One region of the Blautia argi genome, then DNA from elsewhere that is predicted to be linked to it. Evidence: riboswitches for the same ligand, from Rfam matches in the RefSeq annotation. Region 1 holds a riboswitch; the other holds the start of a gene.

Region 1 (7,474 bases):
TTCATAAGACATATTTTCCCATAAAGCCAAAAAGGCTGCCGCACCATATTGGTGCGACAGCCTATCTCCCCTCAAATTCTCTTTATCTTTCTATTTTTCTTTTGAAATCAGATGATATGGAAGCGCTACGCCTAAAACACCACCAACCATATTTCCCAAGGTTACTATAATTACATTATAGAAATATGCACCGATTCCAACCTTTCCTGTAATAAGTGAAACACCGATACTGCTCATGTTTGCAATACTATGTTCAAATCCACACACCATGAATACGAAAATACACCAGAAAATCATGATCAACTTCCCTGATTCAGATTTCATTTTTATTCCGCACCATACTGCAAGACATACCAAAATGTTACACAAGATTGCTTTGATAAACAATGGCACCGGAGCTGTAGTAGTTTTGGTAATTGCAAGATTTTCAAAGTAATCACCGATTCCGCCTGTAGGAACTTTTGCAGCCACGAAAAGAGCAGATGATAAAAGAGAACCAACCAGGTTTCCGATCCAGCATACACACCACAGTTTGCAGGCATCACCCACGGTAGCTGTTTTTCTGAATATAGCCGCTGACATGACAAAATTATTTCCTGTAAATAAGTCTGCCCCTGCCATAATAACTAAGCTAAGAGCTGCTGCAAAAGCCGCGCTTTGTGCCGGTTTTGCCCAGATCGCCGCTGCTTCTGAGCCTGACAGATGACCTGCCAATGTAAACGCTACAAAGCTACCCATTGCAACAAACATACCAGCTAAGATAGAGGCTACAAAATATCCCAGCGGATTGTTTTTCAGTAAATTCAATTTTGCTGCCGCAGAATTGCACACAGCCTTATATTCGTCTTTATACATACTTCATTGCTCCCTTCAAGCCCAAACTTTTTTAGAACAGCCCTGTAATCTTTCCTGTTTCGTCTACGTCAATCTTCTCAGCAGCCGGAACCTTCGGAAGTCCTGGCATGGTCATGATTTCTCCTGTCAGCGCTACGATAAAGCCTGCACCTGCAGAAATCTTTAAGTTTCTTACCGTTACTTCAAAATCTGTAGGCGCTCCCAGTTTGGTCTGGTCATCGGTTAAGCTGTACTGTGTCTTCGCTACACAGATTGGGCAGTTTCCATAGCCCAGGGCCTCTAACTGTGCTGCCTGTTTCTGTGCATTTGCAGTCAGAACCACTCTCTTTCCTCCGTATACCTTCTGTACAATCTGGTTCAGTTTATCTTCAATGCTTCCTTCCAGTTCATAGGAGAATGTAAAGTCATTTGGCTCTTCTACCAGACGGATAACCTCTTTTGCAAGGGCAATACCGCCTTCACCGCCTTTTGCCCATACTTCGGACAGGGCTACGTTTACGCCCAGCTCTTTACATTTCTGCTCTACCAGGTCAAGCTCTGCCTTTGTATCTGTTGGGAATGCGTTAATAGCAACCACACATGGCAGTTTGTATACGTTTTTGATGTTGCTTACATGTTTTAACAGGTTTGGAAGTCCCTTTTCCAGTGCTTCCAGGTTTTCATTGTTTAAGTCAGCCTTCGCTACGCCGCCATTGTATTTTAATGCACGAACCGTTGCTACGATAACGACTGCGCTTGGGTGCAGGTCTGCCATACGGCATTTGATATCCAGGAATTTCTCTGCTCCCAGGTCAGCTCCGAAACCTGCCTCTGTGATTGCATAATCCCCTAATTTCAATGCCATCTTTGTTGCAATGACAGAGTTACAGCCATGAGCGATATTTGCGAATGGTCCGCCGTGTACGATTGCAGGTACATGCTCCAGAGTCTGTACCAGATTTGGTTTCAGGGCGTCTTTTAACAGTGCGCACATCGCGCCTTCTGCATGTAAGTCATGGGCAGTTACCGGTTTCTGTTCGGAAACCTTTCCGTATGTATAACCAACAATAATACGTCCCAGTCTTTCCTTTAAGTCTGTGATATCTCTTGCCAGACACAGAACAGCCATGATCTCAGATGCTACGGTAATGTCATAGCCGTCTTCTCTTGGCATTCCGTTTGTCTTTCCGCCCATACCGTCTACAACAAAACGGAGCTGGCGGTCATTCATATCCACACATCTTCTCCAGGTAATCTTTCTTGGGTCAATGTTTAATTCATTTCCCTGATAAATATGGTTATCCAGCATTGCTGCTAAGAGGTTGTTTGCTGCGCCGATTGCATGGAAGTCACCGGTGAAGTGCAGGTTGATGTCCTCCATTGGAACGACCTGTGCATATCCGCCGCCTGCTGCTCCGCCCTTTACACCGAATACCGGTCCAAGAGAAGGCTCACGAAGAGCAACCATAACCTTTTTGCCAAGTCTTTGCATACCGTCTGCCAGACCAACGGTTGTTGTTGTCTTTCCTTCTCCTGCCGGTGTTGGGTTAATTGCTGTTACCAGGATTAATTTTCCGTTTGGCGCGTCGGATTCTTTTAATAAGTTGTAGTCGATTTTTGCTTTGTACTTTCCGTACTGTTCCAGATATTTGTCATCAATACCTGCTTTCTCTGCAATGTTTGTAATCGGCTCCATGGTACATTCCTGTGCAATTTCGATGTCTGATTTGAATCCCATAATCATATCCTCCTTAAAAGAAATAATAATTTTCCTCGCCCTTTTCCCAACCTTTTTTTCTCTCTCATTTCTATGCTTTTGTCCTGCATGTGTATGAGTCAAAAAGCTTCCTGGCTGAAAAAAGGGCAACACTTGTACGCTACAAATGTTGCCCAGACGGTCGGCTTATTATCTTATTCTGATTCCCCTGTGGTACTCCACATTTATCCGTCAGTAATCAGAACCTGTTGTTTTGCAGCAGATATTTAAATATTTATCTGTCACAGAACTATGGTTATAATCTAACACAAAATTATCTTGATGTCAATCTACTTCAATAAAGTTTGTGAAATTTTTACCAATTTTATTTTCTTTTCTATACAAACCTCACAAGTACTTATGCGCCAATAAAGGAAAGTACTTCTTCCTTCTCTGGCATCACTCTTAAAGCGCCTTTTTTTGTTGTAATAAGGGATGAAGCACCGTTGGCAAAACGCAGCATTTCCTGCAGATTTTCTTCTGTCAGACCCGTAATGCCATGTTCCAGTACATAATTCAGCGCACATGCTCCAAAGGTATCACCCGCACCTGTGGTTTCAATGGTATTTTCCTGCAAAAACGGTACCTGGAAAACTTCCTTTCCCTCATGGAAAGCAATACTTCCCTCTTTTCCCATGGTCACATTCATGAGCTTTAAGTTTGGATATTCCTTTAACAGTCTGTGTGCGCCTTCTTTTACGTCCTTTGTCCCTGTCATAAATTCCAGTTCTTCTTCGGAAATTTTCAGAAGGTCGCATTTGGACAAGCCATATGCAATCTGTTCTTTTGCCTCTTCCATAGATTTCCAGAGAGGAGGTCTTAAGTTCGGGTCAAAGGAAATCAGAAGTCCGGCTTCTTTTGCCACATCAATGGCTTTATACGTTGCCTTTCTTACTCCTTCATGTGTCATGGACAACGTTCCATAATGAAAGGCTTTTGCAGAACGGATATATTCTTCGTCAATCTGCTCCTCCTGAAGCATTCATATCCGCCCCCGGATTTCTGTAAAATGCAAAATCTCTGTCCCCATCCTCAAATGTATGAACAAATGCAAGTGTTGTATGCACTTCTTCATCTTCATATAAGTGGCTGGTATCAATACCAATGGAGTCCAGGGTACTGCGGAGAGCTGTTCCAAACTGGTCTTTTCCTACAACTCCCAGAAAAGAGGTCTTTTTCCCCAGCTTGTTTAACATTGCCAGTACATTACACGGCGCTCCGCCCGGATTCGCCTCAAACATAGAATTTCCCTGTCCGCTTACTCCGTTTTCTGTAAAATCAATCAAAAGCTCGCCTAATGCGATTACATCAAATTTTTTACACATGTTTCCTACTCTCTTTCTCATCACTTTACTTCTTGTTGCTTTAATGTGCATTATAGCTTTTTTTCCTTTTTCATGCAACATTTCCACATATCTTTCCCGAATTTTTCTATTGAAACCAGAATTATTTCATTTTCGCAACCGTACGCACGTCCTGAAAATGTCCCATAACAATCAAGGTTTCTGTGCTCTTAAACACATATTCCGCACCGGGAAGCGGAAACATTTTTCCGTCTTCCTTTGTTGCCAGAATACTGATGTGATGCTTTCTTCTGACCTCTTTCTCCAGGATAGAACTTCCTACCCAGGACTGAGGAACCGGAATCTCATAAATTGCATATTCATCGGTCAACTTAATGTAGTCAAAAATATTGTCATTACCGTATTTAACGGCCAGACGCTGTGCCATTTCCTTTTCCGGATACACTACATCGTCTGCACCATTTCTCAAAAGAAATTTTGCATGCACATCCCGGTTGGCTCTTGCCAGCACCATGGAAGCCCCGCAGTCCTTTAAAAGCGCTGTGGCTTCCAGAGAACTCTGGAAATTATCGCCAATGGCAACCACACATAAATCAAAATTTCTCACTCCCAGAGATTCTACAAAATGTTCATTGGTAGCATCGCCTATCTGGGCGTCTGTCACCATATCTATGGCATCATTGACTCTCTCCTCATTAATGTCCACTGCAAGGACCTCATTTCCTTCTGCGATTAATCGCTCTGCCATATGCCTTCCAAAACGGCCAAGCCCTATCAGAAGCACTGATTTCATTTCTGTTTTCCTCCTTAAATCATTTTATCCTACAGAAATCTTTTCTACCGGAAGCTTTGACGGAATTGTGGATATATGGTTTGTAAATGCAATCAGTATGGTAATACCGCCCACTCTTCCGATAAACATCAGCAGAATCAAAATCACCTGTGACACCATTCCCAGACTGGAAGTAATTCCAAGAGAAAGTCCCACCGTACAAAGTGCAGACACGGTTTCAAAAAGTGTCTGCTTTATTCCCAGATTTTCTATAGTGGCAATCGCCATAGAAGAACCTATACTCAATAAACCATAAAACATCATCAGACAGCAGGCATGGCGGATTGCTTCTCCCTCCACTCTGCGCCGGAATAATTCCAAATCCTTTCGTTTCCGAAGTTCTGTCCAGATTGTCAGCATCAGAACCAGTATGGTCGTAGTCTTAATTCCCCCTGCAGTAGACCCCGGGGAACCGCCGATAAACATCAGACATACCATCAGCATCTGGCTGCTGTCCGTCAACGCGTTCAAATCCACGGTATTAAAACCTGCCGTTCTGGGGGTAACTGCCTGAAAAAAAGCACTGAGTATCTGCTGTCCCAGGGTTTTTCCTTCCATAGAAGGCTGTCCCCACTCAAAAAGAAACATCAGCAGCGTACCGCCGATAATGAGAACTCCTGTAGCAAAAATCACCATTTTTGTATGCAGTCTGTAGTACCGAAATTTCCATTTACATTTTTTTAGATCTTCCCAGACCAGAAAACCAATACCGCCGATAATAATCAGTCCGGCTATAGTAAGGCTCACCAGATAACTGTCCCCTGCTGTAATCAGGGAAGAACTCGGACTGTAGTATCCCATAAGGTCAATTCCGGCATTACAAAATGCGGAGATAGAATGAAAAACAGCATAGTAAATACCCTTTCCCAGTCCTAATCTGGGCACAAAGTAAAATGCCAGAAGCACGGCTCCGATTCCTTCAAAAAAGAGCGTTCCTGACAACACAAATTTGGACATTCTTACAATTCCCCCTATCTGGGGCGCTGCTACACTTTCCTGCATCAACATACGCTCTGACAGACCTATCTTTTTTCTGGTCAGTGTCAGAGCAGATATGGCAATGGTCATAAATCCGATACCGCCTATCTGAATCAGAATCAGGATAACCACCTGCCCGAATTCTGACCAGAAGGTATAGGTATCATTCGTTACCAGTCCTGTCACACAGGTTGCTGAAGTAGCTGTAAACCATGCGTCCATAAAGGTCGTTGCCGTACCCTCCCGGTTGGAAAACGGCAGCATCAGAAGCAGGGTTCCCAGAGCAATCACCACCAGATAACCTGCTGCAATAATCTTAGTTGTCGTCCATTTTATTTTTCTTATCTTACTCAAAACATATTCCGCCTTCTTATTTTGCTTTTAAATCCGTATCCTCCGAAGTTTCTTCGTCCCGATACAGCCATTTCAGCACATCGTCTGTCACCTCTTTCAGTCCGTTCAGTACCCCGTCAAAAACGCCCATACGGTAAAAATTAATGACAATAGCGCCAATAGGTACTGCCAGAATCATTCCTATCACACCGCTGATGCGGTATCCGATATACATAAAAACCAGAGTCAGAAGCGGATTTACCCCTATGGAATCCCCTACCATTTTCGGCTCAATCACTCTTCGCACAAGCTGTGTCACCAGATATAGAATAATCAATTCCACTGCATATTTCAAGTCCCCTGAAATAAGTTTAAACAAGGCCCATGGAATCAGCGCTGTACCCGTTCCAAAAAACGGCAGCATATCCAGAAAAGCAATGAGAATTGCCACCAGGGCAGCAAATTTTACCCGCATGATTAAAAATCCTACAAATAAAATAACACCGATAACGCCCATAATTTTAAACTGTGCTTTGAAATAGCCGCCGAAAACCTGTTTAAAGCTGTCGGAAAGAATTCTCCACTTTTCCTGGATAATTCCCGGGGTATTGGCTCTTCCGAATTCCAGAATCCGATCTCTGTCTGCAATGAAAAAATACGCGGACAGAATAGTAAAAATTATAGAAATCAAAATACTGGGCAGATTTTTGGCAAGACTGCTTGCCTGGTCTACTGTAATCTGACTGATTTTTCCCACTGCTTTTCCGGTAATGGCACCAATTCTGTCCTGCAGATCCGCAATGGCTTTCTGTACACTGTCCGGCATCTCGTCTATCAGCTTGGACAGATTTTCTCCTGCATTTTCAAATTCCCCTTTGACTTCCATATAGATCTCAGGCGCCTGATCTACCAAAGATCTGGTTTCTTCTACAGTCTTTACACCAATAAAATAAATACCTACGATAATCCCTGCAAGCACTCCGATAATCAACAGCATGGAGGTGTGCTTGCGCGCTACCTTCAGTCTTCGCTCCAGCATACGCACCAGAGGATTCGCAATCAGCGCAATCAGCCAGCCAATGACAAAAGGCATAAAAAATCCCAGAAACTGAATTCCCAGAAAAACTCCTACTCCAATGCCAAGGACAGTTATCAAAAACACCAAGATACTTTTTGCATATTTTTTCCACTTCATTTTCAAAACTCCTGCCATAGAAAATTTCACATTTCCAAACAAATGAAAACCTGCTTTTCCCTGTATAAAGCAAATTTGTCCATACATGCCACTTCCGCACATATGGACAAATTTATGAGTTCCCAGTTCGGAGCGCATGTAATGCAATTATTATACCACGTGCGCAGAAAAGAAAGCCCCCAAAGGGTATTTACTTTTCCAGCCGTGGCTTGCCGGGTATAATCTGCCACCAAAGTGGCAGC
Region 2 (7,474 bases), 160 kb from region 1:
CATGGTATCTCTGTCGCGAACGGTTACTGCTCCATCAGTTTCGGAATCAAAGTCATAGGTTACACAGAAAGGTGTTCCGATTTCGTCCTGACGGCGGTAACGTTTTCCGATATTTCCTCTGTCATCAAACTCACAGTTGTATTTCTTTGATAACTGCTCAAATACCTTTAACGCGCCTTCATTCAATTTTTTGGAAAGAGGCAGCACACCAATTTTCACCGGTGCCAGTGCAGGGTGGAAATGCAGCACAGTACGCACGTCATTTTTCTCTGCGTCCAGAACCTCTTCATCGTAAGCGCTGCACAAAAATGCCAGTACCATACGGTCTGCGCCCAGAGAAGGTTCGATAACATATGGAATATATTTCTGGTTTGTTTCATCATCAAAATAGGTCATATCCTGTCCGGATACATTCTGGTGCTGTGTCAGGTCATAATCCGTTCTGTCGGCAATGCCCCAAAGCTCGCCCCAGCCAAATGGGAAGAGGAATTCCACATCAGTGGTTGCCTTGCTGTAAAAGCTCAGTTCTTCTTTATCATGGTCACGGTAGCGCACTTCTTCGTCTTTTAAGCCCAGACTGTGCAGCCAGTCCAGACAGAACTGTTTCCAGTATGCAAACCATTCCAAATCTGTATCCGGTTTACAGAAAAATTCCAGTTCCATCTGCTCAAATTCACGGGTACGGAAAGTGAAGTTACCAGGTGTAATTTCATTACGGAAAGATTTACCAATCTGTGCAATACCAAATGGCAGTTTCTTTCTGGAAGTTCTCTGTACGTTTTTAAAGTTTACAAAGATACCCTGTGCGGTTTCCGGTCTTAAATAGACTGTATTTTTTGCATCTTCAGTAACACCCTGGAAGGTTTTAAACATCAGGTTAAACTGACGGATATCTGTAAAGTTGTGTTTGCCGCAGGTCGGACATGGAATCTGATGCTCTTCGATAAACTCTTTCATCTTTTCCTGGCTCCATGCGTCTACGCTGCCTTCGATTTCAATGCCTTTTTCTGCACAGAAGTCCTCAATAATCTTATCTGCACGGAAACGCTCATGGCACTCTTTACAATCCATCAACGGATCTGAAAATCCGCCTAAATGACCGGAAGCCACCCATGTCTGAGGATTCATGAGGATAGCACAGTCTACGCCTACGTTGTATGGGCTTTCCATAACAAACTTCTGCCACCATGCTTTCTTTACATTGTTTTTCAGTTCTACACCCAGGTTTCCGTAGTCCCATGTATTTGCAAGACCACCGTAAATTTCTGAACCCGGATATACGAATCCTCTGGATTTTGCAAGTGCAACAATCTTTTCCATTGTCTTTTCCATTATACAATCTCCTCTATCTCTGCATTTTTGTAAAATCATTGCTATTTTTACTGATAGGGACTATTATAACGGTTAAATCTTATCTTTTCAACCTCTAAAGAAGAGTTTTTCCAACCTAATAGGTTTCCTTCTGATAAAATCTCCCCACCAGCGTATCTGTTTTCACCACATTCACAAAAGCATGAGGGTCTGCCTCCATAACTTTTTGTGTCAGCACCTTTGCTTCCATGGTGGACACCACAGAGTAAATCATTTTCCGTTTTTCATTGGAATACATGCCTGTTGCCGTAAATTCTGTAGCGCTGTGATTTGTCACCTCATAAATAGCCTGGTATACTGCCTCCGGCTCATCGGTAATGACAAACAGCGTCACCTTCTTATACGTCTGGTAAAGCAGATGTATCATCTGTGTGGAGGCGTACTGGAAAATAATAGAATACAGCGCCTTGTCCCAGCCAAACAGATAACCCGCAACCAAAAGCACAACTGCATTTGCCAGTAAAATATAATTCCATACATCTTTGTTTTTCTTTTCCGCAAAATAAATGGCAATAAAATCGGTTCCTCCTGTGGAAGCGCCGCCAATCAGGGCAATGCTGATTGCCACACCGTTAATCAGTCCGCCGAAGACACTAATAAGCAAAATATCCTGGGTAATCGGTATGGCGGGAACCATGTCGGTCAGAACACTGGTCGCCACAATCATAAGGCTGGTAATCACCGTAAACTTCTTTCCAATCGCCTTAAAGCTGATAATCGCCGGAATTGCATTCAGGGCAAGACTAATAGGCGAAAACGGTACGGCAATGTCAAAAAAGCGGTCGCAAATAGTCTGAAACAACAGTGTCACACCATTAAAACCGCCGGGATACAAGCCCCCTGCCCGCACAAAGGTCTTAATGTTCACCGCCATAATCACGGCTCCGATTAAGCCGAAAATGATTCGCTTTGCTTCTCTTTTGGTATCTATTTTAGGATTCACTGTTTTACTCTCTTTCCTTTTATTCCCATTCTCCCTACTCGTTTACAGCATATGAGCCCGCAGCTCTTCCGGAGTCTGTAAGCTTAAATATGCAGGTGCCACGTCAAACACAGTCTTGCAGCCTGTCTGTCCTTCCAGACTCATACGATAAGCAGCTCTTGCATAAGCCACAATAACAGAGGAAGTAAATTCCGGATTGGAATCCAGCTTTAAGCTGTATTCTACTACATGCTGATGTTCATCTTCCCAGCCTGTGCTGCCGGTACGAATTACAAAACCGCCGTGAGGAAGTCCTGCATGGCTGGCTGCCATTTCTTCCGCTGTAATAAAATGTACAGTAGTATCGTATTCATCGAAATAATTCGGCATGGTTTTGATTTCATGTTCGATTTTTGCCTTATCAGCGCCGTCCTCTGCTACAACAAATACTTCTCTTGTGTGCTTCTGGCGTGTGGAAAGCTCCGGATTTTCTCCGTTTCTCACTGCCTCCAGCGCGCTTTCTACCGGAATGGTATACTGTCTTGCATCTAAAACACCTTCAATTCTTCTCACAGCGTCTGAATGCCCCTGACTCACGCCTTTGCCCCAGAAGGTATAATCCTTACCACCCGGCAAAATTGCATTGGCATACAGACGGTTTAAAGAAAACATACCCGGATCCCAGCCAACAGAAATCATGGCTGTATGATTTCCTTTTTTTGCAGCAGCGTCTACAGCTGCAAAATGTTCCGGTATTCTTGCATGGGTATCAAAGCTGTCTACTACATTGAAATGCTGTGCAAATTCTGGTGTCTGTACCGGCAGGTCTGTAGCGCTTCCGCCGCAGAGAATTAACACATCAATTTCGTCCTTCATGCTCACTGCCTGATCCACATGGCAAACCTTTGCTGTTTCTGTAAGAATCTTCACGTCTTCCGGATTGCGGCGGGTAAAAACAGCCACAAGTTCCATATCCGGATTGTGTTTTACTGCACACTCCACACCACGACCCAGGTTTCCGTATCCTAAAATACCAATTTTAATACTCATGTCACACTCTCCTATCTGTTGTAGTCTCTGTTTGCCCTTTCAGAATATATCAGATACGCTTTCTTTGTCAATGCCCCAATAAAAAAAAGAGAACGGATACCCATTCCCTTTTCTCTGGTAAATTGATAAATTTTTCGGTCTTTGACACAGCTTTCAGACTCTAAGCTCAAAGCTGTGCCAACCTGTTTTTTGAAAATGCGTCAATTTCCCGGATTCCCGGGGTCTGTATCCGTTTCCTTTTCTATATTTCACAAAATTTCTGTTTTTAGTGGTGGAACAGACGAATTCCGGTAAATGCCATCACCATGTTGTATTTGTTGCAGGTATCAATCACTGCATCATCTCTCACAGAGCCACCCGGCTGTGCAATGTAAGACACACCGCTCTTTTTCGCGCGTTCAATATTGTCAGAGAACGGGAAAAATGCATCAGAGCCAAGGGTGACATTCTGCAGCTTATCCAGCCATGCTCTCTTTTCTTCTCTTGTGAAGACCTCCGGCTTTTCTGTAAAGGTCTTTTCCCATGCGCCGTCAGCCAGAACGTCCATATATTCCTCGCCAATATACACATCAATGGCATTATCTCTCTCTGCGCGGGTAATGGTATCCTTAAATGGCAAGTTCAGCACCTTCGGACACTGTCTTAACCACCAGTTGTCTGCCTTCTGTCCTGCCAGACGCGTACAGTGTACACGGGACTGCTGTCCTGCGCCTACGCCAATGGCCTGTCCGTCTTTTACAAAGCATACAGAATTGGACTGTGTGTATTTCAGAATAATCAGAGAAACCTTTAAATCTCTCTTTGCTTCTTCTGTCAATTCTTTATTTTCTGTAACAATATTGGAAATCAATTCATCATCAATGGCTAACTCCTGGCGTCCCTGCTCAAAGGTAATGCCAAAGACCTGTTTGCGTTCCAATGGAGCCGGCACATAATCCGGGTCAATCTCGATGACATTATAATTTCCTTTTTTCTTCTGTGTCAAAATCTCCAGAGCTTCCTCTGTATACCCCGGCGCAATAACACCGTCGGAAACCTCTCTCTTAATCAGCAGCGCGGTATCTTTGTCGCACACGTCGGAAAGGGAAATAAAGTCCCCAAAAGAAGACATTCTGTCCGCACCTCTGGCTCTTGCGTAAGCGCAGGCAATAGGAGAAAAGTTTTTCCAGTCCATGTCATCTACCCAGTAGATTTTTGCCAGTGTTTCTGTCAGAGGAAGTCCCACAGCGGCTCCTGCCGGAGATACATGTTTAAAAGAAGTTGCTGCCGGAAGACCTGTTGCTTTCTTTAAATCTCTTACCAGCTGCCATCCGTTAAAAGCGTCCAGGAAATTAATATAGCCCGGTTTTCCTGATAAAACTTTAATTGGCAGGTCGCCATTTTCTTCCATATAAATTCTGGAAGGTTTCTGATTTGGGTTACAACCGTATTTTAAAGCTAATTCTTTCATAATAATTTTCTCCTTTCCTATTTCTTATTTATTTTTATTTACAATTCTGGTTTCATATTTGCCTGTTTCAATATCAATGAAGCGAACAAACAGAGAAACCTTATTTTCTTCATTTAAACTTGTCCACACCTGCTCTGTAAACGCATCAATATCGTTTGGGATTCCCACCAGCTTTGGCTCTCCTTCAAAGCTTGGAAGAGGATTGCCGTCATGCATATAAGTGTGGATAAAATGTCCTTCTCCTGCCACCGGATTTTCATATGCAAAGGTATAGCGGTTGCAGGCGTCCGGATTTCCATTGTTGCTCTTTAAAATAGACATTGCATAGTTATATCTGCCGTTTTCCAAATGCATCACGCCGGAAATACGAGGTGTGTAGTTTGGTCCGTCCGGTTCAAATTCACGACTTCTCAAAGACTGCTCAAAGGTCATCTGTTTGTCCATACCTTCGTAGATGGTATCTGTCTGGTCACCGTTTGTCACAATGGTTTTATTGCCCAGTACGCGTACCGGCGCATAAATAATCAGGCTTGGGTCTGTTAATTTAGAAGGGTCGAATGCCTGTGTACGGATTCCTTCACCTTCTTCTACGAATACGCGGTTTCTGCTGTTTTCACTTCTGCCCATAATAAAATAAGCGGCAACAGCTTTTTTTCCGTCTTCTGATTTTCCCAGCACAATTCCTCTGCCCGGATATGCATTGCTCTTTAACTCTTTTTCCAGTGATAACATTTCCATGAACTTATCTCCTTTTCCTGCTGTTCTAAACTCACTCGGAACTTTTCCCGGCTTTTCTTAATTTTTCCCAAAAAGAGTTTTAAAAAATAAGAAAAAGCCCACTTTCCGAGCATATTCGCCCAGACGGTCGGCTTCTGTGGCTTATACTCCCCGTGGTCATTTCCACTTCCGTCAGTCATATAAGCACTTAAAACATACCATTTAAAAAAAGGGTTGTCAATCCCTTTTTTTCTCCCACCTTCCTGTGGCTTGCTTTTTGCATTTGAACATTATATGATATTTTTAATACTTCATCAGGAAAAGGAGAAAACAATCGTGGAAATTGAACGTAAATATCTGATTCATGAACTCCCAAAGGATCTGGAAGCCTTTCCTTCCAGGAAAATTGAGCAGGCTTATCTCTGCATTGCCCCGGTTGTGCGGATCCGCAGACAGGACAACGACTATTATCTCACCTATAAAGGAAAAGGCATGATGATGCGGGAGGAATACAATCTGCCTCTGACCCGTGAAGCTTACGAGCATCTACGTACAAAGGCAGACGGCATTATCCTTTCCAAGACCCGGTATCTGCTGCCCCTACCTAAAGGACTCACCATCGAGCTGGATGTTTTTAACGCCCCTTATGAAGGTCTGTGGCTGGCAGAAGTGGAGTTTTCCACAGAAGAAGAGGCAAACAGTTTTGTTCCTCCTCAGTGGTTTGGGGAAGATGTAACATTTTCTACTGCTTATCACAACAGTGTACTGTCCAGAGGAAAAAAATAAACACAGAAAGACCATCCTTTAGGGTGGTCTTTCTACTTCTTACAGGTCAACCATTCTTGAGTGATTGTTGCACTTTCAACTCCTTACTCTTCAGCCTTCTTGGCATACTCGGTAAGCACCAGCTCCTCATACGGAACTCTCTTTTCCAGTTCTCCAGCGCTTTCCAAGATATCCTGCAAAAGCTCAAAGCTTTTCTCCTCAAATACAAGATTGTCTTTCCAGGTATCCTGTTCCTGATAACGCTTTACAATGGCAGTAATGGTTTCCAAATCATTTTCTTTAAACTGTGGGGCAATAATAGAGGCAATTTCTTCCGGCGTATGGGTATTTACATAATCCATGCCTTTTTGCAGAGCTTTTACAAATCCCTGTATCACTTCCGGGTTCTTCTCAATATAGCTTTCTCTGGCACTGTAGGCCGTATAAGGAACATAGCCGGATTCTACACCGCAGGATGCCACTACATATCCGGCGCCTTCCTGCTCAAGCATAGTGGCAGAGGGTTCAAATTCAATACTGAACTGCCCCTGCCCTCCGGCAAAAGCTGCCGCTGTAGAGCCAAAGTCAATGCTTCTGTCAATGCCCATATCTGTATCCGGATCCATGCCCTTTTCCTTCAAAATATACTCAAAGACCATTTCCGGCATACCGCTTTTACGGCCTCCCAGAATATCCTTGCCCTTCAAATCTGTCCACTCGAAGTCTGGCATTTTTTCTCTTGCCACCACAAAATTCCCGGCTCTCTGCGTAAGCTGGGCAAAGTTCAGCACCTTATCCTGAGCCCCCTGCTGATAGGCATAAACCGTTGCCTCTGACCCCATAAAACCAATATCTGCATCACCGGATAAAAGAGCAGACATCACCTTATCTGCTCCAAATCCTGTAACCAGCTCCAGCTTAATTCCCTCATTTACAAAATATCCCTCTTCGATTGCCACATACTGCGGCGCATAAAAAATGGAGTGTGCCACCTCGTTTAAGGTCACTTTGGTAAGCTCCTCTGTTTTTTCCTGCCTTTCTCCCTGCTGAGCTTTGCAGCCTGTAAACCCCATGCCCAGACACAAAAGCATTGCAAAAAGCATGCTCACTTTCTTTTTCATGATGCTCTCCCCTCAATTCTAAAATCTCAAAAGGCTGCATAGTGCGGCAGCCTTCTCCACACTTTATTTTATGATAGG

Evidence for each region. A riboswitch is a leader RNA that binds a small molecule or an ion and turns the genes downstream of it on or off. The one in region 1 is predicted to bind ZMP and ZTP.
Region 2: another riboswitch for ZMP and ZTP. It lies ahead of DQQ01_RS04585 (IMP cyclohydrolase); the one in region 1 lies ahead of DQQ01_RS03835 (formate--tetrahydrofolate ligase).

Annotation. Positions count from the first base shown of each region.
Region 1 is NZ_CP030280.1:756,866-764,339, reverse strand. Features, by position in the region: gene DQQ01_RS03840 (formate/nitrite transporter family protein) at 91-855, opposite strand; gene DQQ01_RS03835 (formate--tetrahydrofolate ligase) at 887-2,572, opposite strand; ZMP/ZTP riboswitch at 2,716-2,800, opposite strand; partial or broken gene DQQ01_RS18015 (carbohydrate kinase family protein) at 2,949-3,915, opposite strand; gene DQQ01_RS03825 (potassium channel family protein) at 4,037-4,687, opposite strand; gene DQQ01_RS03820 (TrkH family potassium uptake protein) at 4,712-6,058, opposite strand; gene ytvI (sporulation integral membrane protein YtvI) at 6,075-7,232, opposite strand.
Region 2 is NZ_CP030280.1:915,976-923,449, reverse strand. Features, by position in the region: gene DQQ01_RS04605 (glycine--tRNA ligase) at 1-1,332, opposite strand, end outside; gene DQQ01_RS04600 (YitT family protein) at 1,448-2,314, opposite strand; gene DQQ01_RS04595 (diaminopimelate dehydrogenase) at 2,357-3,343, opposite strand; gene DQQ01_RS04590 (phosphoribosylaminoimidazolecarboxamide formyltransferase) at 3,609-4,793, opposite strand; gene DQQ01_RS04585 (IMP cyclohydrolase) at 4,818-5,531, opposite strand; ZMP/ZTP riboswitch at 5,642-5,720, opposite strand; gene DQQ01_RS04575 (CYTH domain-containing protein) at 5,847-6,296, shown strand; gene DQQ01_RS04570 (ABC transporter substrate-binding protein) at 6,380-7,396, opposite strand.